Regions from separate parts of the Streptomyces sp. NPDC058470 genome, predicted to be linked through region 2. Evidence: riboswitches for the same ligand, from Rfam matches in the RefSeq annotation. Region 2 holds a riboswitch; each other region holds the start of a gene.

Region 1 (7,060 bases), on a different contig from region 2:
GAACGAATGGCGGGGCGTCGTACGGCAGTTGCTGGCGCAGGGGCTGCTTGCCGTCGAGGGCGAGTACGGGACGCTGGTGCTGACCGAGGCGAGTGGGACGGTGTTGCGGCGCGAGCGGGAGGTGCCGTTGCGGAAGGAGCCGCCGAAGCCGGTGGGTGCTCGTTCGTCCTCCTCTCGCGGCGAGAAGAAGGCCAAGGCCGTCGTGGCCGAGCTGGCACCGGAGCTGGTCCCCGCCTTCGAGGCGCTGCGGGCCTGGCGCGCCGAGCAGGCTCGGGAGCAGGGCGTTCCGGCGTACGTCATCTTCCATGACGCGACGCTGCGGGAGATCGTCACGGTGTGGCCCAAGTCGGTGGCGGAGTTGGGCACGATCAGTGGCGTGGGTGAGAAGAAGCTGGTGACGTGGGGGGAGGGGGTGTTGGGGGTGCTTGGGGCACTTGAGGACGTTTCCGGTGCTTCCGGTGCCTCCGGTGCCTCCGGTGCCTCCGGGGGCAGGGGAGCTGCGGCTCCGGCGGTTGGTGAGGCTCCGGATCCGGACTGGCCGGAGATGGGGGAGGAGTCGGAGCCGGAGCCGGAGGACTGGGGGTAGCTCTCCGGGGTGAGGTCTGGCACCGGGCGGGGTGCTGGTCTCGGCGGGTGCGGTGGGGCGGCGGTCGTGGGTGGGTCGGGGCCGTGCCGGTACGTCCCGCTCGTCGCCGCCGGATCAGACGTTGGTCAGGAGGCGTGGCGTCCGGTGACGCGAACGTACGCGACGAGCATTGGGACGTACCGGCACGGCCCCTTCCGTGGTTTGGCGACTGCGGCTCCGACTGCGGCTCGGGCTCCGGATCTGGCTCTGGCCGCGACTGCGGGTGCGACTGCGGCTCTGGCTGCGGCTCCGGTTGTGGCTTCGGCTCTGGCTGCGGGTGCGGGTGGGTGAGGCTGTTGGTCTCTGCCGGGGCGGGGGAAGACGCTCAGGAGGTCGGTTTGATGCGTCCCGTTACCTCTCCCAGGCCCACGCGTGTTCCGCCGGGCCCCGGGGCCCACGCTGTCAGCGTTACCTCGTCGCCGTCCTCCAGGAAGGTGCGCTTGCCGGTGGGGAGGTCGAGGGTGTCTCGGCCGTTCCAGGTGAGTTCCAGGAGGGAGCCGCGTTCGGAGTCGGAGGGGCCGCTCACCGTTCCGGAGCCGTAGAGGTCGCCTGTGCGGAGGGAGGCGCCGTTGATCGTCATGTGGGCCAGTTGTTGGGCGGCCGTCCAGTACATGGTGGAGAAGGGGGGCTCGGAGACGACGTGGCCGTTGATGGCGACGGAGATGTGGAGGTCGTAGCCGCCGGGTTCGTCGTCGGAGTCGTCCAGGTAGGGGAGGACGGGGTGTGTGCGTGAGGGGGGTGCGACCCGGGCGTCGGTCAGGGCGTCGAGCGGGGTGATCCACGCGGACACCGAGGTGGCGAATGACTTGCCCAGGAAGGGGCCGAGGGGGACGTACTCCCAGGCCTGGATGTCGCGCGCCGACCAGTCGTTGAGGAGGCAGAGGCCGAAGACGTGGTCGCGGAAGGCGGAGAGGGGGACGGGGGTGCCCATGGCCGAGGGAGCGCCGACCACGAAGCCGACCTCCGCCTCGATGTCCAGACGGGTGGAGGGGCCGAAGACGGGGGCCGCGTCCGTGGGTGCCTTGCGCTGGCCCGACGGGCGTACCACGTCCGTTCCTGACACCACGACCGTGCCGGACCTGCCGTGATAGCCGATGGGCAGGTGCTTCCAGTTGGGGGTGAGGGAGTCGGCCGCGTCGGGGCGGAAGATCTGGCCCACGTTCCGGGCGTGGTTCTCGGAGGCGTAGAAGTCGACGTAGTCCGCGACCTCGAAGGGGAGGTGCAGGGTCACCTCGGAGAGGGGGTGGAGGTGGGGTTCGAGCGTCTCGCGGTGAGCCGGGACCGTCACCCACGCGGTCAGGGCGCGGCGGACGTCGGACCAGGCGGTGCGGCCCGCTGAGAGGAGGGGGTTCAGGGTCGGTCGGGCGAGCAGTTCCGCGTACGGGGAGCCGAGTGCCCGGGCTGCCGCGCCCGCGTCGAGTACGTGGTCGCCGAGGCGGACGCCGACGGTTCGACCGGTGGGGGCGGCCGGGTCGTTCGCGGTGCGGGCGTTCAAGGAGAACACCCCGTACGGCAGGTTGTGGGGGCCGAAGGGATCGCCTTCGGGGACGTCGAAGGGGGGCATCGGGTGCTGCCTCGCTCTCGTGGCTTGCGGGGGCCTACTCGCCATGCGGGACGTGCGTTCTGCTTGGTCGCGGAACACGTTACGGGGGGTGAACTTGGTGGGGCCGCGACTGGAGGGTTCGTAAAGCCCTATAAGTCTCGTTCGGCTGTGTCGAGTTGCGCTGCCCACTGCGATCCGGAGGGCGGCCGTCTGGACTTCGTGCCGCTCGTGGCGCTTGTCATCCCCGTGCGGTGAACGGCGTTGCTGACGGGATACCGGACGTCGTCCGGTTCACGCCGGGCCGATGTGTCGTTCGATCCGTATTCTTCGGATCATGGCCGCTCCGACTGCATATTCACTTATCGCCACCGACCTGGACGGAACGCTGCTGCGCGGCGACGACACGCTCTCCGAACGGTCGCGGGCCGCGTTGGCGAAGGCCACGTCCGAGGGTGCCCGGCATCTCGTGGTGACGGGTCGGCCCGCGCCGAGAGTGCGGCCGCTGCTCGACGAACTCGGCAGCCAGGGGCTGGCGGTGTGCGGGCAGGGGGCACAGTTGTACGACGCGGGGGCGGACCGTCTGCTGTGGTCGGTGGCCCTGGACAGGGAGCTGGCCGAGACGGCGCTCGGCAAGATCGAGGCGGAGGTCGGGCAGGTCTACGCGGCCGTGGACCAGGACGGGGTGGACGGGCTCACGCTCATCGAGCCGGGGTATGTGATGCCGCATCCGACGCTCCCGGCGGTGCGGGTGCAGCGGCGAGACGACCTGTGGGCGGAACCGATCAGCAAGGTGTTGCTCCGTCACCCCTCCTTGTCCGACGACGAGTTGGCGATGACGGCGCGTGCGGTGGCCGGTTCGCTGGCGACCGTCACCATGTCGGGGCCGGGGACGGTCGAACTCCAGCCATGCGGCGTGACCAAGGCGACGGGCCTGGCCCTCGCCGCCCGTCACCTCGGCCTCACCTCCTCCGCCACCATCGCTTTCGGCGACATGCCCAACGACATCCCGATGTTCGACTGGGCCGCGCGGGGCGTGGCCATGGCCAATGCCCACCCGGAACTGAAGGCGATGGCGGACGAGGTGACGCTGTCGAACGAGGAGGACGGGATCGCGGTGGTGTTGGAGCGGCTCTTCGGGTAGCGGCCCTGGGTGTCCGGCTCGGATGTCCGGCCCGGTTGTCGGTGCGTCTGCTCTTGGCGGGTGCCTGTGCCCGGTTGTCGATGCGCCTGCCCGGTTGGCGGGCGGCTGTCGGTACGGCTGCCCGGTCGGCGGTGTGTCTGCCCTGGGTGCCCGCTTGCCCGGGGCAGACCCCACCCACAGTCATAGGTCCGAACTGCCCCGTCAGTAGGCCCCGTTGACGTTGTCGATCGAGCCGTACTTCGCCGCGGCGTAGTTGCAGGCCGCCGTGATGTTCGCGACCGGGTCGTAGGGGTCCATCGACGTGCCGGCCACGTGGTAGGCGGCGAAGGTCGGGTCGATGACCTGGAGAAGGCCCTTGGAGGGGGTGCCTGCGGCGGCGTTGGAGTCCCAGTTGTTGATGGCGGCGGGGTTGCCCGCGGACTCGCGGATGATGTTGCGGTAGATGCCGTCGTAGGTGCCCGGAATCCCGGACTGGGCCATGACGGCCAGGGATTCCTTGATCCAGCCGTCGAGATCGTTGCTGTAGGTCGCGGGAGCCGCCGCGGACTTGGTGGTCGAAGCGGTCGACTGCGCGGACTTCGTGGACGTCTGGGTGGTTTTCGTCGTGCCCACGGTCAGAGTGGTGCCCGGGCGAAGCAGCGCCGGGTCGGAGCCGATGACCGCGGCGTTGGCCTTGTAGAGCGCCTGCCAGCCGGCGTCCTTGGTGTGCTCCCGCGCGATCTTGGACAGGGTGTCGCCCGAGACGACCTTGTACGTGACGAGCTTGACGTCGGGGACGGCGGCCGGAGCGGCCTTCGTCGCGGCGGTTGCCTGAGCCGGGACGCTGGTCGCGGTGGCGGCGTGCGCGCCGGTCGCGCTCACCAGGGGGAGTGCGAGGGCGGCTCCGCCCGTTCCGGCGGCGACCATGCCGCGGGTGAGGTGGCTGGTCCTGGGGCGGCGGTGCTTGCCTCGTGCGGGCATGACGAAATTCCTCTCCGGCGCCTGCGAGGTGAGCTGTCGGGTTCGGGCGGGAGCTGCCCGGCCGCATGGGTGGGTGCGGCTTCACCCCTAGCCGTTCCGGTGTCCGGAACGGCGGCTTACCTGGGTCCCCCGCTCCTGCCGTGAGCGTGTGGATGGGTGGGGTTCCGGGCGGCGGCAGGATTCGGCGTTCCGCCTGGATCGACGTGAACGTATGCGAGAGCACATGTCTGGAACAAGGCCCGATTTGACGTCGTAGATCGCTTTCGCCTGCACATAGAACAGGGTGAATCGCCCGATTGTGTCCGGAATATGAAACTCAACTTACCTTTCGCGAATGGGCAATTGCGAGGCATTCCGAGGCGGGCCGAGACGTCGATCTTGTCCGGACGTGACCCATTTCACGCGACCAAGCATGAACAAAGCGGCACCGCAGGCAATCAAGGTGCAATACGGGCAACCTGTGAGGGCTGCCGACCACCGCCCTACCCCGCCGTCCGCGGGATCCTCTTCTCCCACGTCCGGTGGAAAACCACCTCGTCCCCGTCCCGGCAGATCACCTCGTTCGAGGTGATGAAGTCATCGCCGTCGCAGGTGATTTCGGAGCGGGTCTCGACCCTCGCGTCCCAGGCCAACTCCGGGCGGTGCAGACGGATCGACCACGTCGAGCGCGTGCGGGCCGACAGCGGATCCGACTCGTTGATCGTGTACGTCTCCAGCGCGTCCTCCGTGAATTCGAGGCCGTCGGGATAGACGCGGGTGCCGCCGTAACGGGGGTCGACTTCGAGGCGCCACTCGCCCTTGGCCACATCGCGCACGACGAGGCGTTCGGGGCGGGGTTCGTCCAGGGTCGCCGGTACGACCACTCCCAGGGGTTCGGACTCCTCCGGCTCCTCGAAGGCGATCGGGAACGCCGACTGCCTTGCCCGTACGGGGAGTTCGAGCGCGCTGCCCGCAGGGTCCAGGGTGAAGCCCGCCTCCGAGCCCGGCTGGGGCCAGATCCAGGGCCAGTACGCGGAGGAGACCGCGAGGCGGATCCGGTGACCGGGCGGGAACGAGTAACCGATGCCGTTCAGCTCGAAGACCACGTCCTCCGTGGAGCCCGGATTCCAGGGAACCGCCCGGTCACGGCCATGGCGCGCCGACAGGTTCAGTACGCCTCGGGTGACGAGGGTGGAGGAGCCGTCGGGGGCCATGTCGCAGAGCCGGGCGATCACTTGGCCGCGCTCAGCCTCCGACGTCAGCCGCAACCGCACCTTCGGACGGCCCAACACCCATGTCTCCTCCGGGACTTCGAACTCGAAGCACGCCGACCGACCGTCCTCCTCCCGCTGGTCCGGCGGCAGATCCGCGTCGTTCCCGAAGGGGAAGAAGCGGCCCGCGTCGACCCCCGTGTGCTGCGGGGAGCGGACCAGCACCGGTGCGCCCCGGAGGCCGTACGAGATGGGTGTCACGGAGGGGGACGGCCAGGCCCCGTCGCCCACCCAGCGGCCCGGCAAGGTGTCGTACACCGTTGCCGGACGGTGCGAGTCCATGACGTAGGAGCGCAGGAGCGGTTCCGACATGATGCCGGTGTCCCCGTCGCGCAGCCAGTGGTCCCACCAGCGCAGGGTCTCCTGGAGGAAGCCGATCGCGGGGCCCGGCGGCAGGCCTCTGTCGGGGTACTGGTGCGACCAGGGGCCGATGAGACCTCGTACGCGATCCGGTGGCAGGTTCTCGACCAGCCGCAACACCGTGTCGCGGTACGGGTCGTGCCAGCCGCCCACCGCGAGGACGGCGGCTTGGATGGCGCCGTAGTCCTCGCAGACGCTGGCGTGCTTCCAGTACGCGTTCCGGGTCTGGTGGGACAGCCAGGTGTGGAGGTACGGCTCCACCGCCGCCAGGCGTTTCACCCACAGGTCGTGCCACATCACCTCGCCGACGTGCACCGGGTCCGGCGGGCGGGCGACGAAGGCGAGCATGGTGGCCGCCCAGGCGTGCATGTCGACGGCAAGGACGGAACCGCCCATGTAGTGCACGTCGTTGTCGTAGCGGTCGTCCGTCGAGCAGACCGTGACGACCGCCTTGAGCGGCTCGGGTGCGAGGGCCGCGATCTGGAGGGAGTTGAAGCCTCCCCAGGAGATCCCGAACATGCCGACCTTGCCCGAGCACCAGGGCTGGGACGCAAGCCAGTTGACCACCTCCACGCCGTCGGCCAGCTCCACCTCCGAGTACTCGTCCGTCGGCATGCCCTCCGAGTTGCCGTGGCCGCGGACGTCCACGCGGACGGAGGCGTAGCCGTGACCGGCGTACCAGGGATGGCGCTGCCAGTCGCGCGGCGCGGTCCAGTCGGTGAGGCGGTACGGGAGGTATTCGAGGAGCGCCGGTACGGGCTCGTCGGTCAGGGGGCGCCAGATGCGGGCGTACAGCCGCGTGCCGTCCGGGAGGGGGATGAGGACGTCCTCGTGAGCGGTCTCGTAGGGGAAGGACGTACGGATGTGCATGCGTGATCCCGGTGGTTTCAGTGGACGGGGTACATCGTGCGGCGCAGCCAGGGTGCGAGTGCCATCACGGCGAGGCCCGCGGCCACCGCGATCGCGCCGTTGACGCCGAAGTAGGCCGGCTTGGAGACGTCGTCGTAGAGCTTCACGGTCTGGGCCTGGATGCCGTTGGCGAGCGCGAGGGACAGGAACCAGAGGGACATCGTCTGGCTGGAGAAGGCGACGGGGGCGAGCTTGGTGGTGGCGGACATGCCGGACGTTTCGAGGAGGATGTCGCCGAGGCCGAGCAGCAGGTACGAGCCGACGATCCACCA
Region 2 (7,060 bases):
CCGGAGCGCCCTCCCTGGGGTGGCTCGACGTGAAAACCTCCGGTGACTTCGAGATCCCCGTCATCGAGGCCGCCGTGGACGAGGAGCTCGCCCGGTTCGCCGAGGAGGGCCCCACCGCCGAGGAGATGGAGCGCGCCCAGGCCCAGTTGGAGCGCGAGTGGCTGGACCGGCTCGGCACGGTCGCGGGCCGCGCCGACGAACTGTGCCGATACGCCGTCCTGTTCGGCGACCCACAGCTCGCCCTGACCGCCGTACAGCGCGTCCTGGACATCACCGCCGAGGAGGTCCAGGAGGTCGCCAAGTCCCGCCTGCGCCCCGACAACCGCGCGGTGCTCGTCTACGAACCGATCGCCGCTGAAGACGCCGAAGACGCTGAAGACACCGACGAGGAGGCGGCGAAGTGACCGAGCTCGCCACCATGGAGTTCCACCCCCAGCCACAGGCCGGCGAGGCCAGGCCGTGGGCCTTTCCCGCACCGGACAGGGGCACCCTGGGCAACGGCCTGACCGTGCTGCGCTGCCACCGCCCCGGCCAGCAGGTCGTCGCCGTGGAGGTGCTGCTCGCCGCGCCGCTGGATGCCGAGCCCGCGGGCCTCGACGGTATCGCCACGATCATGGCGCGGGCCTTCTCCGAAGGCACCGACAAGCTCTCCGCCGAGGAGTTCGCCGCAGAGCTGGAGCGCTGCGGCGCCACGCTCGACGCGTACGCCGACCACCCCGGCGTACGTCTGTCGCTCGAAGTCCCCGTATCACGCCTCTCCAAGGCGCTCGATCTGCTCGCCGACGCCCTGAGGGCACCGGCGTTCGCCGACAGCGAGGTCGAGCGGCTGGTGCGCAATCGACTGGACGAGATCCCGCACGAGACCGCCAACCCGGGCCGCCGCGCCGCGAAGGAGCTCTCCAAGGAGCTGTTCCCGGCCACATCGCGCATGTCGCGCCCGCGCCAGGGCACCGAGGAGACGGTCACGGCGATCGACTCGGCAGGCGTACGCGCCTTCTACGAGAAGCATGTGCGCCCCGCCACGGCCACCGCGGTGATCGTCGGCGACCTCACCGGAGTCGACCTCGACGCGCTGCTCGCCGACACGCTCGGCGCTTGGACCGGCTCGTCCGCCGAGCCGCTCCCCGTGCCGCCGGCGACCGCCGACGACACCGGCCGGGTCGTCATCGTGGACCGCCCCGGCGCCGTCCAGACCCAGCTGCTCATCGGCCGTGTCGGCGCCGACCGGCACGAGCGTGTGTGGCCCGCCCAGGTCCTCGGCACGTACTGCCTCGGCGGCACCCTCACCTCGCGCCTGGACCGCGTCCTGCGCGAGGAAAAGGGTTACACCTACGGTGTGCGGGCGTTCGGCCAGGTGCTGCGCTCGGCCCCGGACGGTACGGGCATCGCGATGCTCGCCATCAGCGGCTCCGTGGACACCCCGAACACCGGCCCCGCGCTCGACGACCTCTGGAAGGTGCTGCGGACTCTTGCCGCAGAGGGCCTGACGGACGCCGAGCGTGATGTCGCCGTACAGAACCTGGTGGGCGTGGCGCCCCTCAAGTTCGAGACGGCGGCGGCCGTCGCGGGCACGCTGGCCGACCAGGTCGAGCAGCATCTGCCGGACGACTACCAGGCGACGCTGTACCGGCAGCTCGCCGCCACCGGCACGGTGGAGGCCACCGCCGCCGCCGTGAGCGCCTTCCCCGTGGACCGTCTGGTCACCGTCCTGGTGGGCGACGCCGCGCAGATCGAGGAGCCCGTCAAGGCCCTCGGAATCGGTGAAGTGAGCGTCGTTCCGGCGGAGTAGAACAGCAGCTCCCCTGGGGGCCCAGGAGACCACAGAGTCTCCTGGGCCCCCATTTGTCCGTATTGATAGGGAGGTTGCCTGTCTGCCCTGTGGCATGCGCTACAAAAGGCGTGATCCGTTTGTTGATTGAAAGATGTCCCGTTTAGCGTCGGTCCGGCTGTTCGTCAGGCAGTGCGCCGCGCCCGCGGCACCGGACAGTCATCGCCGAGTCCCCGTACGGCGCGAGCCAGGGGAGCCGGGGACCCATACGTAGTCCCTGGGGTGAATCGGACGCCCTCTTCGGAGGTGGTCCGTAGGAGACCTTCCTGCTCCGAACCCGTCAGCTAACCCGGTAGGCGAGAAGGAAGGAAAGGATCAGCCCCTACATGGCGTTCACCTGTGGCACAGGCAGGCACCGTCGCCCGGGCCGCGTGAAGCGCACGACCACGAACGCCCTCGGCGTCGCGGCGCTCACCACGACCGGTGTCCTCGGCACCCTGGCCGCCCCGGCGCTCGCCGCGGACAACTCCGTCGAGCAGACCGGTCTGACCCAGGCCGTCGAGATCGGTGACTCGATCGCCGACCAGATCGACGCGCAGGCCGCCGCCCAGCAGCAGGCCGCCGACGAGGCCGCCGCGCAGAAGAAGGCCGATGCGGCCGCCGAGAAGAAGGCCGAGGAGGAGCGCGAGGCCAAGGAACGCGCCGCCCGCGCGGCCGAGCGCAAGCGCCTCAACACCTTCGTCGCGCCGATCACCGGCTCGTACATCTCCACCGGCTACAAGACCGGCGGCAGCCTCTGGTCGTCCGGCAGTCACACCGGCGTCGACTTCCACGCCGCGTCCGGGACCTCGGTCCACGCGGTCGGCTCCGGCACGGTCGTCACGGCCGGCTGGGGCGGCGCCTACGGCAACCAGATCGTCCTCAGGATGAACGACGGTACCTACACGATGTACGGCCACCTGTCGTCCATCGGTGTCTCGGTGGGCCAGACGGTCACCCCGGGGCAGCAGATAGGCCTCTCCGGGGCCACCGGCAACACCACCGGGCCGCACCTCCACTTCGAGGCCCGCACGACCGCCGAGTACGGCTCGGACATCGACCCCGTCGCATACCTCCGCTCGCACGGCGTGAACGTTTGACACGGGCGCGGCGTGTGAACGTCCGATCACTCGCATAGGTACTTCACAAGGTCCCGGCCCGAACGAGCCGGGACCTTGTCGTTTCGAACCGTTTCGAACGACTACCTGTCCAAAAAATATCCATGGATTTCGGTCCGCCATCGGAAATTCCGAGTCTCTGCAATAGAGTCACTGAACAAGCGCCAATCGACGGCGTTTCACGGGGATTAAAGCGGAGGTCCGGTATGCGTGTTCCTGCGCACTCGGTATGCACAGCGATCCGCGACGACATCGTCGCGGGTGTCTACGAGCGTGGCAGCCGGCTCACCGAGGAACTGCTGGCGCGCCGCTACGGCGTCTCGCGCGTCCCCGTACGCGAGGCGCTGCGCACCCTGGAGGCCGAGGGCTTCGTGGTCACCAGGCGGCACGCGGGCGCGTGCGTCGCGGAGCCGACCGAGCAGGAGGCCGCTGACCTGCTGGAGATGCGCATGCTCCTGGAGCCGCTGGGCGCCGCACGGGCCGCGCAGCGTCGCACCGAGGCGCACCTCAAGGTGCTCCGAGGCCTGGTCAGGCTGGGTCAGGAGCGGGCGCGGAGGGGCAACAGCGAGGATCTGCGCTCGCTGGGCGGCTGGTTCCACGAGACCCTCGCGCAGGCCTCCGGCAGCCCCGCGCTGACCTCCACGCTCGCCCAGCTGCGGCACAAGATCGCCTGGATGTACGCGGTCGAGGCACCGGCCAACCCGGCGGAGTCCTGGGCGGAGCACGGCGGGATCGTGGACGCCGTCGCGCGCGGCGACAGTGAGCGGGCGCGGGCGATCACGGCCCTGCACACCGAACGCGCGATGGTCGCGCACCGCCTCCGCTTTCCCGGCGGAGCCGACCGCCCGGACCGTGTGAGAACTTCGCAACATCCCGTAAACATGACGGGCCTGCGGCATTAACATGAGCGCCGTATACAAAGAGAAGTAATTCGCGGGAGATTATTTATGCTGCCCGCACAAGGGAAATGCGAAGGGCCCACCCGATAATTCGGGCGGGCCCTTTCCGGCGTTTTGGAGCGATGAAAAGCGCCATCGAAGTGATGGACGCCGCCACCGCGGCGATGGACATCACTGCGGCGATGGACACCGCCGCAGTGATGGACACCGCCGGCGCAGCGATGGACGCGGCCATCGAAGCGCCAGGCGCCGGCGCCGAATCTCAGACGGTCTCCGGAAGCTCCTCAAGCCCCTCGGAGACCAGCTTCGCCAGTCGGTCGAGCGCGGCGTCCGCACCCTCGGCGTCGGAGGCGAGGACGATCTCCTCGCCGCCCTGGGCGCCCAGGCCGAGGACCGCGAGCATGGAGGCCGCGTTGGAGGGGTTCCCGTCCGCCTTGGCGATCGTCACGGGGACGCCGGAGGCCGTGACGGCCCGGACGAAGATGGAGGCGGGGCGGGCGTGGAGACCCTCGGCCCAGCCGACGTTGACGCGGCGCTCAGCCATGTGATGCTGCCCTTCAGATGTCTCAGGTTGTCTAGACCAGTGTCCCATAAGGTGAAGCGTGCCGGGAGCGGGTCAGAGGGTGACAAAACCCTGCGCACCCGCCCCCGGCCGGCGCCGGATACCGGCCTGGATCCGGCTTCGGTTCCCCCAAGACTGCCTCGCTCCGTTGTCGTACGCGAGCCGTACTCTGGGGCGCATGCAGACCTCGTCGGACCGGCACGAGTACCCCGCCCACTGGGAGGCGGACGTGGTGCTGCGCGACGGCGGGACCGCACGGATCAGACCCATCACCGTCGACGACGCCGACCGCCTGGTCAGCTTCTACGAGCAGGTCTCCGACGAGTCGAAGTACTACCGCTTCTTCGCGCCGTATCCGCGCCTGTCCGCAAAGGACGTCCGCCGCTTCACCCACCACGACTTCGTGGACCGGGTGGGACTCGCGGCCACGGTGGGCGGCGATTTCATCGCCACCGTACGGTACGACCGCATCAACGCCGACGGACGGCCCGCCTCCGCCCCAGCCGACGAGGCCGAGGTCGCCTTCCTCGTCCAGGACGCCCACCAGGGGCGCGGTGTCGCCTCCGCCCTCCTCGAACACATCGCGGCCGTGGCCCGCGAGCGGGACATCCGCCGGTTCGCGGCGGAGGTGCTCCCGGCCAACAACAAGATGATCAAGGTGTTCACGGACGCCGGGTACCAGCAGAAGCGCCACTTCGAGGACGGCGTCGTACGCCTGGAGTTCGACCTCGAACCCACCGACCGGTCGCTCGCCGTGCAGCGCGCGCGGGAGCAGCGTGCCGAGGCCAGGTCCGTGCACCGGCTGCTCGCGCCCGGCTCGGTCGCCGTCATCGGCGCCGGCCGCACGCCAGGCGGCGTGGGCCGCAGCGTCCTCACCAACCTCCGCGCCGCGGGCTTCACGGGGCGGCTGTACGCCGTGAACAGGGCGGTCGAGGAAGGCGAGCTCGACGCAGTGCCCGCGTACCGCTCGATCGTCGACATCGCCGAACCCGTCGACCTCGCGGTTGTCGCCGTGCCCGCGCCCTACGTCCCCGAAGTCGTCGCGGAGTGCGGTGCGCACGGGGTGCAGGGGCTCGTGGTCGTGTCCGCCGGGTACGCCGAGAGCGGCCCCGAAGGGCGCGAACGGCAGCGCGAACTCGTCCGCCAGGCCCGCACATACGGCATGCGCATCATCGGCCCGAACGCCTTCGGGGTGATCAACACGTCCCCCGAGGTGCGGCTCAACGCCTCGCTCGCGCCGGAGATGCCGCGGCCCGGACGGATAGGTCTGTTCGCCCAGTCGGGTGCGATCGGGATCGCCCTGCTGTCCAGGCTGCACCGACGCGGCGGCGGCGTCACCGGCACCACCGGCGTGTCGACCTTCGTCTCCTCCGGCAACCGGGCGGACGTGTCCGGCAACGACGTACTCCAATACTGGTACGACGATCCGGACACCGATGTCGCCCTGATGTACCTCGAATCCATCGGCAACCCGCGCAAGTTCACCCGGCTCGCCCGGCGGACCGCGGCCGTGAAACCGCTGGTCGTCGTGCAGGGTGCCCGGCATGCCGCCGCTCCGCAGGGGCATGCCGTACGGGCCACACGGCTGCCGCACGCCACCGTGTCCGCGCTGCTCGGGCAGGCCGGGGTGATCCTGGTCGACACGATCACCGAACTGGTGGACGCGGGGCTTCTGCTGGCACGCCAACCGCTCCCTCCCGGTCCCCGGGTGGCGATCCTCGGGAACTCGGAATCGCTGGGGCTGCTCACGTACGACGCGTGCCTGGCCGAAGGGCTTCAGCCCTCGGCGCCGTTGGATCTCACGACGGCGGCGTCGGCCGACGACTTCCGTCGGGCGCTGTCGAAGGCGCTTGCCGATGACGGCTGCGACGCCGTCGTGGTGACCGCCATCCCGGCGGTGGGGGAGACCTCCGCCCAGGACGCGGCGCTGGCCGAGGCGCTGCGCGCCGCCTCGGCCTCGGCTCCGGCCAAGCCGGTGCTCGTGGTGCACGTCGAACTAGGTGGGCTCGCCGAGGCACTGTCCGCCGCCGCAGGCACGGCACCCCAGGCAGCCCCCACCGCTCCCGACGGTATCGATGACCCCGCGGAACACCTGCCCCCCGAGGCGCAGGCGACCGACGAAGCTCGTCTCATCCCCGCCTACCCGGCCGCCGAGCGCGCCGTCCGCGCCCTCGCCGAAGCCGTGAAGTACTCCCAGTGGCGGCAGGACGCCGCCGACCCGGGCAGGGTGCCGGAGTACGAGGACATCGACGAGAAGGGCGCCGCCCAGCAGATCGACGTCCTCCTCACGCGCGAGGAGGACGGGGAAGGGCTGACCCTCGGCACCGAGGAGACCCGGGAGCTGCTCGGGCGGTACGGCATCGACGTACACCCGGTCCTGGCCGCCCCGACGCCGGACGACGCGGCGCGCGCCGCGAGAGACCTCGGCTACCCGGTGGTCCTCAAGACCACCGCCCCGCATCTGCGGCACCGAGCCGACCTGGGCGGCGTACGGCTCGACCTGGCGGACGAGGAGCAACTGCGGCGGGCGTACGCGGAGTTGACCGAGCTCTTCGGGAAGCCGGCGGGACTGCGCCCGGTCGTGCAGGCCATGGCGCCGCGCGGGGTCGACACGGTCGTTCGGGCCGTCATCGACCCGGCGGCCGGAGCGGTGCTCTCGTTCGGGCTCTCCGGG
Region 3 (7,060 bases), on a different contig from region 2:
GTAGGCCAGCAGGTCGTGGCCGATGTGGGCTGCTGTTTGCCAGCAAGTCCATTGGAGTGGCCCCGCTGGCACCGTCCAGTCCTCGGCGGTATGGGGGCCGAGTACTCGCAGCATCTCTGCCACGGCGGCGTCGACGTCTTTGTGGTCCATGCAGAGCTCCTTGCGGTCCGTGTGGTGGGAGTGGGCTGCGCCGGTTGTCGATCCTTCACGCCGCCGGGCATCTGGCACGTCCGCCCCAGCGGATGCCCTTCTCGCTGCGGATGCGGGCATGCTCTCGGCGTTGTGCGGCGAGTACGTCGGGATGGCGGGCGTTGGCATTGCGCCAGCGCAGGTAGCGGTGCAGAGCCCGGGTCTGCGCGGGATGGCTGCGATGGTGGGAGTTGGCCAGGGTGAACTGCCGCAGCGGGCCGAAGTGGGCCTCGATCGGGTTGGCCCAGGAGGCGTAGGTCGGGGTGAAGTACAGCTCAACCTTGTTCTTCTTCGCCCAGCGGCGGATGTCCGCGCCGGTGTGGGCGGAGAGGTTGTCCAGGATGATGTAGATCGGGGCGCCGTCGGGGCAGGCGGCGCGGATCGACTTCAGCGCGGCCAGGGTGTTGGCGGTGCCTTTGCGGCGGCGGTTGACGCCCCACAGCTGGTCGTCGCCGACGGAGTAGCAGCCGTGGAAGTAGGTGACGCCATGGGTGCGGTAGTACATCGCCGGCAGGCGGTCGTGCTTGCCCTGCTTCGCCCAGCAGGAGCCCGCGGTGGGCCGGATCCCCAGCGGCCCGAACTCGTCGAAGGCGAACACTCGGTCCGGGAAGCGTCCCTTCACGTGCTCGATGCGGTCGAGCTTGGCGTCACGCTCGGGGTCGGGCGATTCCTTCCAGGTCTTGGTGCGCTGGAAGGTGATGCCACGGCCCTTGGGGCGGCTCGTGACGCACTCGGCAAGTTGGCTTCCCTGGACGCGGCCGTGAGAAGCGATCTTAGATCTAGGGTGTGATAGTCGCTCTGACCTGGTGCTTCTCCTTGCTTGATAAAACCAGGTGTGGGTATTGCCACATCCTGGGTGGCTGGGACGGCCGCTAGGGTCTGTGCACTGCCTACAAAAGCCACGGCCCACAAAGAACCGCGGCATACAGAAACCACGGCTCGCACGAACACCGGTGGCACAACTCCCGTCCCTCCGGTCCGGAGGAGGACCCATGGCGTTCGGCTGGATCGACGAGCAGGCTCAGGCGCGCCGTCGGGCCGGACTCGTCCGCACCCTGCGCCCGCGCCCCGCCGACTCCCCCCTGCTCGATCTCGCGAGCAACGACTACCTCGGACTCGCCCGCCACCCGGAGATCACCGAGGCCGCCGGGGCCGCCGCGCGGACATGGGGAGGCGGAGCCACCGGTTCCCGGCTCGTCACCGGCACCACCGAGCTCCACGGCGAACTCGAACGCGAGTTGGCCGACTTCTGCGGCTTCGAGTCCGCGCTCGTCTTCTCCTCCGGATACGCGGCCAACCTCGCCGCCGTCACCGCGCTCGCGCCGCACGGCTCCCTCGTCGTCTCGGACGCGGGCAACCACGCATCGCTGATCGACGGCTGCCGACTGGCCCGTGGCACCACACAGGTCGTGGCGCACACCGACCCCGAGGCCGTACGCAAGGCGCTCGGCACCCACAAGGGACCCGCCGTCGCCGTCTCCGACGCGGTGTTCTCGGTGGACGGGGACGCGGCGCCGCTGGCCGATCTCGCCACCGCCTGCCGGGAGTTCGAGGCCGGGCTGATCGTCGACGACGCGCACGGACTCGGCGTGCTCGGCGACGGCGGCCGGGGCGCTCCGCAGGCGGCGGGCCTCGCGGGCGCCCCGGACGTCGTCGTGACGGTCACGCTGTCCAAGGCGCTGGGCAGCCAGGGCGGCGCCGTCCTCGGCCCCGCACCGGTGATCGACCACCTGGTCAACGCGGCGCGCACCTTCATCTTCGACACCGGTCTCGCGCCCGCGGCGGCGGGCGCGGCCCTCGCGGCGCTGCGACTGCTGCGCCGCGAGCCGGAGCGTGCGGCACGGGCCCGCGCGGTCGCGACGGCGCTCCACAGCGGCCTGACGGCCGAAGGCCTGGAAGCGGTACGACCGGACGCCGCCGTCGTCTCCGTGCGTGCGCCGTCCCCCGAACGGGCCGTGCGGTGGGCCGCCGACTGCCGCGAGGCGGGGCTCGCTGTCGGCTGCTTCCGCCCACCGTCCGTGCCCGACGGCATCTCCCGGCTGAGGCTGACCGCACGCGCGGACCTCACCGACGTACAGATCGAGCACGCGGTACGGGTGATCGGCGCAACCCGATGATGCTCGGTCCGGCGCGATGACGCTCGGTCCGCTCCGACGACGGCCAGCGCGGTCCGATGACGGTCAGCTCAGTCCGGCGATGAATCCCTCCCAGGTGGCAGGGGTGAACAGCAGGGCGGGACCTGCCGTGTTCTTGGAATCGCGGACGGCCACGAGTCCGGACCAGGGTCCTGGTCCCGGCCGGGCCGTCTCGACGCAGTTGTTCATTCCCGTACTACGGCTGCTGCGCAGCCAGCGCACGTCGTGCAGAGAAGTACTGGAAGGTACGTACCGAGGCAGTGCAGACATGGTGCCTCCTTACGCGCCGTCACCTATCACGGCGATGTAATCCAATGAGTCCTCGGGCGAAAGGGCTTGGATCTGAAGGGCGTTGAAGGCCTCGCTGTAGGCCTCTAGGTCTTCTTTCCGTTCGAGATAGAGGCTACTCGTCAAGTGGTCTAGAACAACTACATCCAGATCAGATGTGTTCGGAAAGGAGAAGATAACGAAAGGTCCTGTGACTCCGATGTGAGCCCCGGCGCCGAACGGCAGAACCTGAAGCCGCACTTGGGGCAGGGTGGCGGCCTCCCGCAGCCGGTGCAGCTGGCGAGCCATGACCTCCGGGCCGCCGACATCCCGGCGCAGCACCGCCTCGTCCAGAACAGCGCTCAGTTTCAGCGGCGGATTCGAACGCAGCACGTCCTGCCGGGCCAGGCGCACCTCGACCAGCGTGTCGAGCTTGCCGTCCTCAAGTCCCCCTACGGCGGCCTGCGTCACCGCACGGGCGTACTCGGGTGTCTGCAGCAACCCCGGCACCACGGACGTCTCCAGCGTGCGCATTCCGCTGGCCTGGGACTCCAGACTGATGAAATCGCGGTACGTCGGGGGCAGGACACCCCGGTAGGCGTGCCACCAGTGGTGCCGTCCGTCGCCCTCAGCGCCCGCCAGTACGACCAGGAGATCCCGTAACTCGGGTTCCTCGACGGCGTACGCGTCCAGGAGCCGTTCCACGTCGGGGGGTTTGACGCCGCTGGTGCCGGTCTCGATCCGGCTCACCTTCGACTGGTGCCAGCCCAGGAGGCGGGCCGCCTCGCCGCTGGTGAGACCCGCGCCGACGCGCAGCGAGCGCAGCTCGGCACCGAGCTTGCGGCGGCGTACTGCGGGACCGTTCTGCATGGCCGTACTCCTTACTCCTTCCGGGCCGCCCAAATACGGTCCTCCGTCGCAGAGTTCACCGCTTCGAGCGACAGATATATGCATATCTCGGTGGATCGCACCCGTGACAGGCCTGGTAATGGCAGTCTGGCGCGAAGCACCAGTCCGGGACCGTACTCGAACCATCCGCTCCGTGTCGGACCCCGGTCCCGTGGGAAAGGGACGACCGCGCCATGGCAGACCACCAGGAAGCATCCGTCACTCTGCCGAGCGATCCAGCCTCGGTCTCCGCGGCCCGGAAATTCGTCGCCGAAGTGCTGGCGGAATGGGGCCTGCCGAGTGACTCCGAAGTCGCCGACACCGTACGCCTGATCGTGTCCGAACTGGCCACCAACGCCGTTCAGCACACTTTCGGGCAATCACCCACCTTCAGAGTGGACGTCCGCCTCGACCGGGACGAACACCTGCGCCTCGGCGTCACCGACAGCCACCCGCGATTCCCCAAGCGACTGCCCGCCGCCGTCCAGCAGGACAACGGGCGCGGCATGGTGATCATCCGCTGGCTGACCGCGGAGTGCGGCGGCAGGCTTACCGTCCGGCCCACCCGTGAAGGCGGCAAGACCATCTCCATCGAACTGCCCTGGACGGCGCCGGCCGAGCCGGTGGTGACAGCCGGGGGGCCACAGGAGTCCTGAGGGCCGTGGAGACGGGCAGTGGCACTGTGCTCACTCTGCGGGGTCCGATCCTTCTCCTCGGCCCTCGGTGGCGGACGTGACGTAGCGCCGCACCAGCCGGGGCAGGACGCCCCACAGCATCAGACAGACAGCCAGAGTTCCCGCGCCCGCGGCGATCCCGGCGCCGCGCCCCAACGTCACGTCGACGACGAGAAGCACCGATCCGGTGAACGCCAGCATCAACACGTACAGGCCGACGTGGGTCAGCGAGGAGGCGACCCGCACGATGGCGGGTTTGGCGTTCTGCTGGAACAGCGCCCGGTGCAGGGCGGCGGGCGCCGTGAAGAGGGCGGCGGCCAGGAACGCGAGCAGCAGCGTCGTGACGTAGATGGCCCGCTGTGTCGTGTCGAGCGACGGGAAGCGCTGGGTGAAGGCCAACGTCAGCAGGAAGGCGAAGAGGATCTGCACGCCGGTCTGGGTGACCCGCAGTTCCTGGAGGAGCTCGGCGAAATTGCGGTCGGCGCGCTCCAGCGGCTTCTCGTCGCGCTCCGTGCGGGGGCGTTGTTCCACCATGGTGGACGAGTAACCGGTCCGTCCCGTTTCAAGCCCTGTTTCACGTCCCGTAGGGGGTGGCGGCGTGCGCCGCCACCCCCCACGGACGGGTCAGCTGACCCGCCCGTACCAGACGCTCTTCGTCCAGATCTTCTGGAGCTTCACGACCTCCCCCGACTTCGGGGAGTGCCAGATCTTTCCCTTCCCGGCATAGATGCCGACGTGGTACACGCTCCGGCCCGAGTGGAAGAACACCAGGTCTCCGGCCTTGCGTTTCGAGGCGGAGACATGGTGCGTCTTGTTGTACTGCGCCGCGGCCGTACGAGGCAGCTTCTTGCCCGCCTTCTTGTACGAGTAGAGCGTGAGCCCGGAGCAGTCGAAGCGGCGCGGCCCAGCGGCCCCGTACTTGTACGGGGAGCCCTTCTTGGAAGCCGCGACGTGAAGTGCCTTCGTCGCCAGGGTGGCCGCCTCGGCGTCGGATGCGACGCCCGGGACCACGAGGCTGCCGCCCACGGCGGCGATGGTGAGAGCCGAGGCCGTCCCGGCCCTCGTCCACAGCGACGGGACACGATTGAGCGCAGTCATGCGCAACCCTTCGTCAACCGCCTGTGAAGGATGACCTGTCGGATTCGGGCTGGCGAAGTAGCCCGGCCGCGTGGTGCGGCTTCACCCCAAGGACCGCCCGGATCTCTCCGGCGGCCCGTCGTGCTGGGTCCTCCACTCCTGCCGATGCACATCTGTCGACCGGTCATCCGGGCGGCGGCAGGACTCGGCGTCCGCCCGGACCGCCCCGCCGGTGCGGCGGGGGCTTGTCGTCGGAAGGGATCTTCACGCATCGATGTCGGAAAATCCGAGCGGAATCGGTGATTTGTGGGCTTACTCACCACTCACCCGTTCGGGTGGACACGCGGCCGTTCGAGCGAGTGTCCAGAGGTCCGACGACGCCCGTACCAGCAACGGAGGGCTCAGATACGCATCGACGCTACGCGCGTTGCGCAACTTCTCCGCGCCGTAGGAATGACCCGCGTCTACGCCAACCGGGGGTACACCATTCGGGCCGTTTGAAGCCCGGGCCGGACGCCTCGCGGAGGGGCGTGTACGGCGGCCCGGGGGCGTGGGTGCGTCAACGGGCCGGCGTGTGTGGCGGCCCCGGGGGCGTGGGTGCGTCAACGGGCCGGCGTGTGTGGCGGCCCCGGGGGTGGGTGCGTCAACGGACCGGTGTGTGCGGTGGCCCCGGGGGTGGGTGCGTCAGGGGACCGGCGTGTGTGGCGACCCCGGGGTGGGTGCGTCAAGGGACCGGCGTGTGCCGCGGCCTGGGGGCGGATGCGTCAACCGACCTGCGCGGCTGCGTCAATTCTCGACAACGGGCGGCAGGGCGACGCGGGCCGCCCGCCGCTCGCCGTCCAGGACGCGCAGCGCCTGTGCCAGGGTCGGGGCGTGCACCTCGCTCTCGCCCCGCTGATGCATCAGCGTGAGGGCGTCCCGCAGCGCCGTCGCCTTGGCCACCAGCGCCTGAGCGGCCCTCAGGCCTCGGTAGGTGTCACCGGGGCGGGCCGGGTTGATGCGGCCGAGCAGGTCGACCACGTCCAGGTAACGGTCTATCAACTCGGCTTCCGCGCGCGTCAGCGCGGGCAGCGGGGGTAGTTCGGGTGGGACCATCGGCCGCTCACCTCGCGCCGGGTGTGGGCAGAGGAGCCTTGCGGCTCGGGATGACCCCGTCGATCAGTCCGTACGCCAGCGCCGCCGGCGCGTCCAGGATCTTGTCCCGTTCGATGTCCGCGGCGACTCGCTCCGGACTCTGACCTGTGTGCCGCACGAGCATCTCCTCCAGCATCCTCCGAGTACGCGTCAACTCCTCGGCCCGGATGGCCAGATCAGAAGCCTGCCCCTGGATCGGCTCGGGAAACGACGGCTGGTGGATCAGGACGCGGGCACCCGGCAGGGCGAACCGTTTTCCCGGCGTGCCGCCCGCCAGCAGCACGGCCGCTGCCGACGCGGCCTGCCCGAGGCAGATGGTCTTCACGTCGCAGGCGACGAACCGCATCGTGTCGTAGAGGGCCGTCATCGCACTGAACGAGCCGCCGGGGGAGTTGATGTACAGCGAGATGTCCCGGTCCGGCTCCAGGTGCTCCAGGTGCATGAACTGCGCCATCACGTCGTTCGCCGAGGTGTCGTCGATCGGCGTCCCGAGGAACACGATCCGCTCCTCGAACAGCTTCGAGTACGGGTCCAGCGTCCGCTGGCCCGAACTCGTGCGTTCGGTGAATTCGGGCAGGACATGACGGGCGGACGGGTTGTCCATGGCGCGTGCCTCCTCCGGGCGACCTGATCGACCCCTGATCGACCCCTGATCGGCGTCTGATCGGTGTCTGATCGGTGTCTGATCGGTGTCTG
Region 4 (7,060 bases), on a different contig from region 2:
CGCGGGCTCCGGTCGCATACAGATGCCGGACCTGGAGCTGCTCCCCGCCTCGTACGACCTGCCGGGCGCCCGCTTCCTCGACCTCGTCCAGGTCATGGACCGCATTCGGGTCGAGTGCCCCTGGTCGTCCCAGCAGACCCACGAGGGCCTGGCGAAGTACGGCATCGAGGAGGCGTACGAGCTCGTCGAGGCGATCGAGGAGGGCGACCGGGACGAGCTGCGGGAGGAACTCGGCGATGTCCTGCTCCAGGTCGTCTTCCACGCCCGGATCGCCGAGGAAGGCGGTCCGGAGGACGAGGACGACCCCTTCTCCATCGACGACGTCGTCGGCGGCATCGTCACGAAGCTGATCCACCGCCACCCCCACGTCTTCGGCGACGAGACCGCCACGACCCCCGAGGAGGTCAAGGAGCACTGGCTGCGCACCAAGGCCGAGGAGAAGCGCCGGACGTCCGTGACAGAGGGGATCCCACTGGGCCAGCCGGGCCTGGCCCTGGCGGCAAAGCTGGCATCCCGGGTGCGCACGGCAGGACTTGAGGTCGAACTCCCCCGAGGAGAAGGCGTCGGATACGAGCTGTTGGCCATAGCCGCCCGCGCCGAGGCCGAGGGCGTGGACCCGGAAACAGCACTGCGAACGGCGGCCCGCGCCTACCGCGACGCAATCCGCGCGACGGAGCGACCCGGGGAGGGGTGAGGGGCGGGGCCGAGCAACCTGCCGGGTTGCGGGTCGGAGTCGAGTGACCGGTCGGGGTGCGGTCGGTCGGGGCCGGGGCAGCCGGGGGATAGGGCGGGCGGAGTGCGGCGACTCGGGTGGGTTGCGGGTCGGAGTCGGGTGACCCGCGGGGTGCGGTCGGTCGGGGCCGGCGTAACCGCCGGGGATGCGGGCGGCCGGAGCCAAGCCACCCGCCGAGGTGTGAGGTCCACCCCCGGCGCGGGGGGCACGCGCTCACGCGCTCACGCGCTCGGTGCGCGGCCCGACGGGTTGTGCCAGGTCGGCTGGGGACGGTCGAGCAGCCACTCCGCCGTGCCCAGCGGCCGGGTGCGGTCCTCGGCGGTCGGCGCCAGGACGTCGTGGAAGATCCGCTCGGCCGGAGTGCCCAGCCCGGGAAGCTCGGCGCCGATCTCCTCGACGAGCTTGGGCGGACCGGCCAGATAGACCTCGTGCCGCTCCCAGCCCGCGCGGTTGCCCAGCGCGGTCAGCAACCGCTCGGTCGCCTCCGCCTTGGGCCGGCCGGGCGCAGGGGTGATGAACGTGACGGAGAGCAGCGGAAGTCGGGCCTGAAGTCGTTCGACGGCGGACCGGTCGTAAAGATAGGAGGTGTCCCGGGCGACGAGGAAAAGCCGGGCCTCGTGCGTGGCGTCGAGCTGCTGCAGCAGCGCTTTGACGGGCGCCCACCCCGTACCGGCCGCGATGAAGGTCAGCGGCCGCTCGACGGGTGGCCGCAGGGTCATCCCGCCGCAGGGCGCGCCGAGCCGCAGGACGTCCCCCTCCCGCGTCTGCCGGACCAGGGCGGTGGAGAGCACCCCGCCCTCGACCCGGCTGATGTGCAGGTCGACGGTGTGGTCGGCGCGGGGCGCGTTGCCCAGCGAGTACGGCCGCCAGATGCCCGGCAGATGCGGGGCGTTGACGCTGACGTACTGGCCGGGGGAGAAGCACAGTCGCCGGTCGGGCCGCAGGGTCAGTACGGCGAGATCGTCACCGTGCCGGGTCCGGGCCACGACTTCGGCGTCCCACCAGGGCGGTTCACCGTCCTGCTGCGCCTCCCAGGCGCCCTGGAGCATGACATTGGCGATCGCCCCGTACGCCTCGGCCCACGCCTTCTCGACCTCTGTGTTCCACGCCGACCCCGCCACGAAGGTGAACGCGGCGATCAGGCTCGCCCCCACGGCGGCGTAATGGTCCGGCTCCGCCAGGTACTTCCGGTGATCTCGCCCCAACTCCCGCAGGTATCCCGGCAGTGCCGGATCCCCCAGTCGCTCCATCACATACGTCAGCGCCGCGAACAGCCGGTCCCGCTGCCGCTCCATGTCCTCCGGAAAGTCCAGCGGAAACAGCCCGCGTACGTCCGGGTTGTGCCGGAACAGATGCGAGTAGAAGTACTTGACCGCGAACTCGGCCCGTCTCTCGACGACCGCGAAGCTGGATCTGAGTATTTCGGGGTCCACTTCGCGACTGTAGGGACTTGCCGAGTCGCGAAGTCAACCAGCAGGTGATTTCCGGACAGCTCGGGGTGAAGAGGGTGAGAGACCGAGAGGGGATCGCTGAGTACCGTTGGCTGAGGGCGCTCGCCCAAGCCTCCCGCCTCCATGCGTACCGCTTCCGCGCTCTTCCGCTGCTCCGAGCCGGGCTGGTCAGCCTGCGTCAGGCAGACGTGAACTCCACAGGAAGGTTCCGCAGTCCGCGCATGATCAGGCCGCCACGCCAGCGCAAGTCCGCGGGGTCGGCGGCAAGCTGAAGATCGGGTAGGCGGCGCAGCAAGGTGGCCAGCGCGGTGCGGCCTTCGAGGCGGGCGAGCGGTGCGCCGATGCAGTAGTGGATGCCATGTCCGTATCCGAGGTGCTGGTTGTCCCGGCGGGAGAGGTCGAGTGTGTCCGGCTCATGGAAACGAGCCGGGTCACGGTCGGCAGCGGCGAGGACCACGAGCACGGGATCACCGGAAGCGATTCTCTGTCCGCCGATCGTGAGGGGCTCGGTTGCGTAGCGCCAAGTAGCGAGTTCGACCGCGCCGTCGTAACGAAGTAGTTCTTCGATGCCTGTGTCGAGCAGTTCCTGATCTCCGTGCTCGATCGACTTCTGTAGTTGTGCTCGCTGTGTCGGATTGCGCAGCAGCGCGTAGGTGCCGTTGCCGATCAGGTTCAATGTCGTTTCGAAACCTGCGAACAGTAGTACGAAACACATGGCTGCTGCTTCGTTCTCGGTGAGGTGCTCGCCGTGGTCGGAGGCGCGGATGAGCCCGGAGATGAGGTCTTCGCCGGGGCCGAGTGTGTCCGAGAGCGCCTCCCGCTTGCGCTGGATCAGCTCGGCGAGATAACTGCGCATCTTCTTCACGGACCGCCCGACACCGCCCCTGGGCCCACCGCCGTGCCGGATCATCATCCCCGCCCAGTCCCGGAAGTCGTCCTGGTCCTCGCGGGGGACGCCGAGTAGGTCGCAGATGGCGTAGATGGGGAGGGGGAAGGCGAACTCGTGAATGAGGTCGGCGCTTCCGGTATGCGCAAACTGATCGATGAGCTGGTCGGTCAACTCTTGGACTCTGGGCTCGAATTCGGCCACCCGGCGGGGTGTGAACGCCTTGGAGACGAGTCGGCGGAGCCGCGTGTGGTCCGGCGGGTCGATGTTGAGCAGATGGGTCATGAGGTTGGCGCTGCGCTCGCCGGGGATGCCCGTCTTGCTCTTGCCGTGGGCGTCTTCGGAATGGTGGGCGGGATTCTTCGAGAGCCGCTGGTCGGCGAGAGCCTCCTTGGCGTCCGCGTACCGGGTGATCAGCCAGGCCTCCACCCCACTGGGGAGCGTGGTTTGGTGCACGGGCGAATGCTCGCGGAGCCACGCGTAGGCAGGGTAGGGGTCGGTGGCGAACTCCCAGGTGAAGAGTTCGGGTTTGTTATGGGGGGCGTTCACGGGCTGACGGTACCGGGCGCCGTGTTGCGCGGGTGAGATCGCCGAATTGTGCAATTTCCCTTCAACTGCACAGAGTGACAGGGAAAGTTCCCCAAAACGGCACCGGCCCCAGCGCGCTTGCATCAGCGCAAAGGAGCCGGAACCTTCCCGCCGGTGCTCGAACACCCCGGGGACGGAACAGTCTCGGAGGACTGAACACGCCCACTGTGGTGCGCCCATGCCTTGCCGCCCCGGCGTCCGTGGTCCGTGGTGTGGTCGCTGAGGACACGGGGGCGCGGCGGTAGCCAAACCCAGTGCCGGGTCTGCGGCCGACTCATTTCGTGACACTCCGTGGCCCTGCACACCTCACCGAATTCGGCTTACCCCGCCTCCCCGCGCCGGGGAGGCCGGACCACCCGCCTCCCGACCTCCAACTCGCAAGGGATTCCGCCGATTTGCACTGACGCGGGGGGCGCATTATACGTGGATTGCGTACGATTCCAGTGGAGTTCACGGCTCCGCTCCAGTTGTCCGCCGGGTGGGCCTGAGGCGGTTCGGGGGCTGCGGAAAGCTGACGATCCATCAACATTGTGATCTTCACGTGATCTACGCTGCATCGACTTGTGACAAGCGTTCGCGTGCGGATACGTTCGACGAACAGCGCGGATCATGCGTCGCAGACGTCGGCTGGCGTCGCCGTATGTCGCTGTAGTCACCTGCTGTCACATGAAAGGGCTTCCGCATGCTCTCCGGGAACGGTCGCCATCGTCGCCCCCGTCAGGCCCCGGCTCTCCTTGTCGCGGCAGGAGTGACCGGATCGGCGATCGCGATCCCGTTGCTCGGTGCCGCGAGTGCGAGTGCGGCCGACACCACTACTTGGGACCGCGTCGCGGAGTGCGAGACGGGTGCCGCCTGGAGCGACAACGCCGGTGACGGGTACTACGGCGGGCTGCATGTGACCCAGTGGGACTGGGAGAACTACGGCGGCCTCGAGTACGCCCCGAGCGCCGACCAGGCCAGCCGCTCGCAGCAGATAGCCGTCGCCGAGAAGATCCTCGACGGCCGGGGGCTCGTCGCCTGGCCCACCTGCGGACCCCTCTCCGGGCTCAGCAAGGACTCCGCCTCGGTGGAGGTCGACACGGGCGTGGTGGACGACTCACCGTCGGCCACGCCCGGTTCCGCGGACCCGTCCGCATCGTCCAGCCCTTCCCCGTCCGCATCGTCCAGCCCCTCCCCGTCCGGCTCGCCCTCCGCGGACGCAACCGAGGACACCGGAAACCCCACCAACTCCGACGCTCCGGAGGTGGAGGCGAGTGCGGACGCGAGCGCCGACCCAAGTGCCACGAAAAGTGATGAATCGGATAAGTCCGCCCCGGCCGACGATTCTTCGAGTGCGCCCGAGGATGAGGCGACCGCCGGGCGTCACCGTGGTGACACCGCCACCGAGGGTGCGACCGACGGCCGTACGGACGACGCCACCTCCGGACGGCACGCCTCACGTGACTCCGACACGGCCCGCGCCGTCGTCGACGGCTCCTATGTCGTCCAGGCCGGCGACAGCCTCTCGGTCATCGCCGACGCCCTTGGCCTCGACGGCGGATGGACCCAGCTGTACGACGAGAACAAGGAGACGGTCGGCGCCGACGCGGACCTCATCCTCCCCGGTCAGAGCCTGGCAGTTGGTGCTGAATAGGGTGAAAAGCAGCGGGAGTTCGCGTCATGGTTCGCCATAGAATGTCCAGTTTGGCGAGAATGAGAGATGGATCTCAGACCCCCTGATCGTCTTTGATATTCCGCCGATCGCCTGCCTACGGTCGTGACCGCTCGCCACAGTGAGCCCCGACGGTCGCAACGCCGAATCCTGCCAGCGGCCGTACGGGAACAGTCGTCGCGTCAAGCGCCGTAGGCAGGAGCGGGGGACCCAAGGTAAGCGCCGCGCCCGGTAGTTGACCGGGAGTGGCTTGGGGTGAAGCCGTGCATCGAAGGGTGCGCGACCGGGCACTCACCCGCCCGAACCCGACAGCTCACCTCGTAGGCGTCGGTGAGGGGATCACTTCATGCTGCGTTCGTGCAAGGGCAAGCACCGTCGCCCGTCCAAAGTCACCCGTATCGCCACGCTCGCCGGAGTGACCGGCGTCGCCGTCGCCGCTCCGCTGATGGCGGCCGGCACCGCCTCCGCCGCCACCACCTCCGAGTGGGACACCGTCGCCCAGTGCGAGTCCGGTGGCAACTGGTCCATCAACACCGGCAACGGCTACTACGGCGGCCTGCAGTTCTCCTCCTCCACCTGGTCCGCGTACGGCGGCAGCTCGTACGCCTCCACCGCCGACCAGGCCTCCAAGTCCCAGCAGATATCCGTCGCCGAGAAGGTTCTCGCCGCGCAGGGCAAGGGCGCCTGGCCGACCTGCGGCACGGGCCTGTCGAACGCCGCGAACGACGCCGGCAGCACCACCCCTTCGCAGCCGAGCACGCCGAGCACGCCGAGCACGCCGAGTGCACCGAGCTCGGGGACCGACGAGCAGCGTGCCTCGCGTTCCTCGGAGCGGGAGACCGCCAAGAAGGAGACCGTCGAGACCCCGACCGGTAAGACGGTCAAGAAGGGTGACGGTGAGTACAAGGTGAAGAAGGACGACACCCTCAGCGAGATCGCCGAGGCGAAGAACGTCAAGGGCGGCTGGCAGAAGCTGTTCGAGCTGAACAAGGACATCATCGACGACGCGGACTTCATCTACCCGGGTCAGCAGCTGCACCTCAGCTGACGGCCCGGGTCGCCGGCCGACGGCGGTCGGCCGGCGACTGACAGGCAGCTCGCGGTTGAACCACAGCCCGCTCCCATACGTGGTCTCCATACTGAAGGCCTCGTGTGGGTCACCCCCGTCCCCCACGGGCTCCCCGCTCCGGTGCGTGTTCCCCCGTACGCACCGGGGCGGGGCTTTTCATTTCCGGCACCGGTCCCGGCGACGCCACCCTCTTCCCCACCTTTTTGTTCCGTTCGGGAACAATATGTGCTCTCAGTTCTGCACAAGAGGGGGTAGACCGGCTGGCCGATCCCTCGGAGCCGGTTAGGCTCATCTACGCGGGGCTGCCACAGTCCCGCGTACCCGCGTCACATTCCTGAAGGAGATGCTCGTGCCGTCCATCGACGTCGTCGTAGCCCGGGAAATCCTCGACTCGCGAGGGAACCCCACCGTCGAGGTCGAGGTCGGCCTCGATGACGGCAGCACCGGTCGTGCCGCCGTCCCGTCCGGCGCCTCCACCGGAGCCTTCGAGGCCATCGAGCTGCGTGACGGTGACCCCAACCGTTACGGCGGTAAGGGTGTCGAGAAGGCCGTCCTCGCCGTCATCGAGCAGATCGGCCCGGAGCTCGTCGGTTACGACGCCACCGAGCAGCGCCTGATCGACCAGGCGATGTTCGACCTGGACGCCACCGACAACAAGGGCTCGCTCGGCGCCAACGCCATC

Evidence for each region. A riboswitch is a leader RNA that binds a small molecule or an ion and turns the genes downstream of it on or off. The one in region 2 is predicted to bind cyclic di-AMP.
Region 1: another riboswitch for cyclic di-AMP. It lies ahead of ACFWP7_RS01460 (LysM peptidoglycan-binding domain-containing protein); the one in region 2 lies ahead of ACFWP7_RS05615 (M23 family metallopeptidase).
Region 3: another riboswitch for cyclic di-AMP. It lies ahead of ACFWP7_RS08425 (C40 family peptidase); the one in region 2 lies ahead of ACFWP7_RS05615 (M23 family metallopeptidase).
Region 4: another riboswitch for cyclic di-AMP. It lies ahead of ACFWP7_RS20715 (transglycosylase family protein); the one in region 2 lies ahead of ACFWP7_RS05615 (M23 family metallopeptidase).

Annotation. Positions count from the first base shown of each region.
Region 1 is NZ_JBHXMF010000002.1:16,620-23,679, reverse strand. It holds gene recQ (DNA helicase RecQ) at 1-586, shown strand, start outside; gene fahA (fumarylacetoacetase) at 951-2,189, opposite strand; gene ACFWP7_RS01465 (HAD family hydrolase) at 2,503-3,309, shown strand; gene ACFWP7_RS01460 (LysM peptidoglycan-binding domain-containing protein) at 3,511-4,269, opposite strand; cyclic di-AMP (ydaO/yuaA leader) riboswitch at 4,273-4,426, opposite strand; gene ACFWP7_RS01455 (CocE/NonD family hydrolase) at 4,752-6,749, opposite strand; gene ACFWP7_RS01450 (peptide MFS transporter) at 6,767-7,060, opposite strand, start outside.
Region 2 is NZ_JBHXMF010000005.1:132,395-139,454, reverse strand. It holds gene ACFWP7_RS05625 (M16 family metallopeptidase) at 1-404, shown strand, start outside; gene ACFWP7_RS05620 (M16 family metallopeptidase) at 401-1,789, shown strand; cyclic di-AMP (ydaO/yuaA leader) riboswitch at 1,982-2,142, shown strand; gene ACFWP7_RS05615 (M23 family metallopeptidase) at 2,155-2,907, shown strand; gene ACFWP7_RS05610 (GntR family transcriptional regulator) at 3,132-3,827, shown strand; gene ACFWP7_RS05605 (HPr family phosphocarrier protein) at 4,087-4,368, opposite strand; gene ACFWP7_RS05600 (GNAT family N-acetyltransferase) at 4,565-7,060, shown strand, end outside.
Region 3 is NZ_JBHXMF010000008.1:106,053-113,112, forward strand. It holds gene ACFWP7_RS08390 (maleylpyruvate isomerase N-terminal domain-containing protein) at 1-150, opposite strand, end outside; partial or broken gene ACFWP7_RS08395 (IS630 family transposase) at 206-895, opposite strand; gene ACFWP7_RS08400 (8-amino-7-oxononanoate synthase) at 1,182-2,306, shown strand; gene ACFWP7_RS08405 (DUF397 domain-containing protein) at 2,370-2,594, opposite strand; gene ACFWP7_RS08410 (helix-turn-helix domain-containing protein) at 2,604-3,461, opposite strand; gene ACFWP7_RS08415 (ATP-binding protein) at 3,674-4,135, shown strand; gene ACFWP7_RS08420 (DUF6328 family protein) at 4,166-4,687, opposite strand; gene ACFWP7_RS08425 (C40 family peptidase) at 4,778-5,251, opposite strand; cyclic di-AMP (ydaO/yuaA leader) riboswitch at 5,255-5,419, opposite strand; gene ACFWP7_RS08430 (hypothetical protein) at 6,017-6,325, opposite strand; gene ACFWP7_RS08435 (ATP-dependent Clp protease proteolytic subunit) at 6,333-6,968, opposite strand.
Region 4 is NZ_JBHXMF010000027.1:13,104-20,163, forward strand. It holds gene ACFWP7_RS20695 (nucleoside triphosphate pyrophosphohydrolase) at 1-694, shown strand, start outside; gene ACFWP7_RS20700 (globin domain-containing protein) at 955-2,166, opposite strand; gene ACFWP7_RS20705 (cytochrome P450) at 2,363-3,619, opposite strand; gene ACFWP7_RS20710 (transglycosylase family protein) at 4,341-5,291, shown strand; cyclic di-AMP (ydaO/yuaA leader) riboswitch at 5,487-5,651, shown strand; gene ACFWP7_RS20715 (transglycosylase family protein) at 5,656-6,357, shown strand; gene eno (phosphopyruvate hydratase) at 6,722-7,060, shown strand, end outside.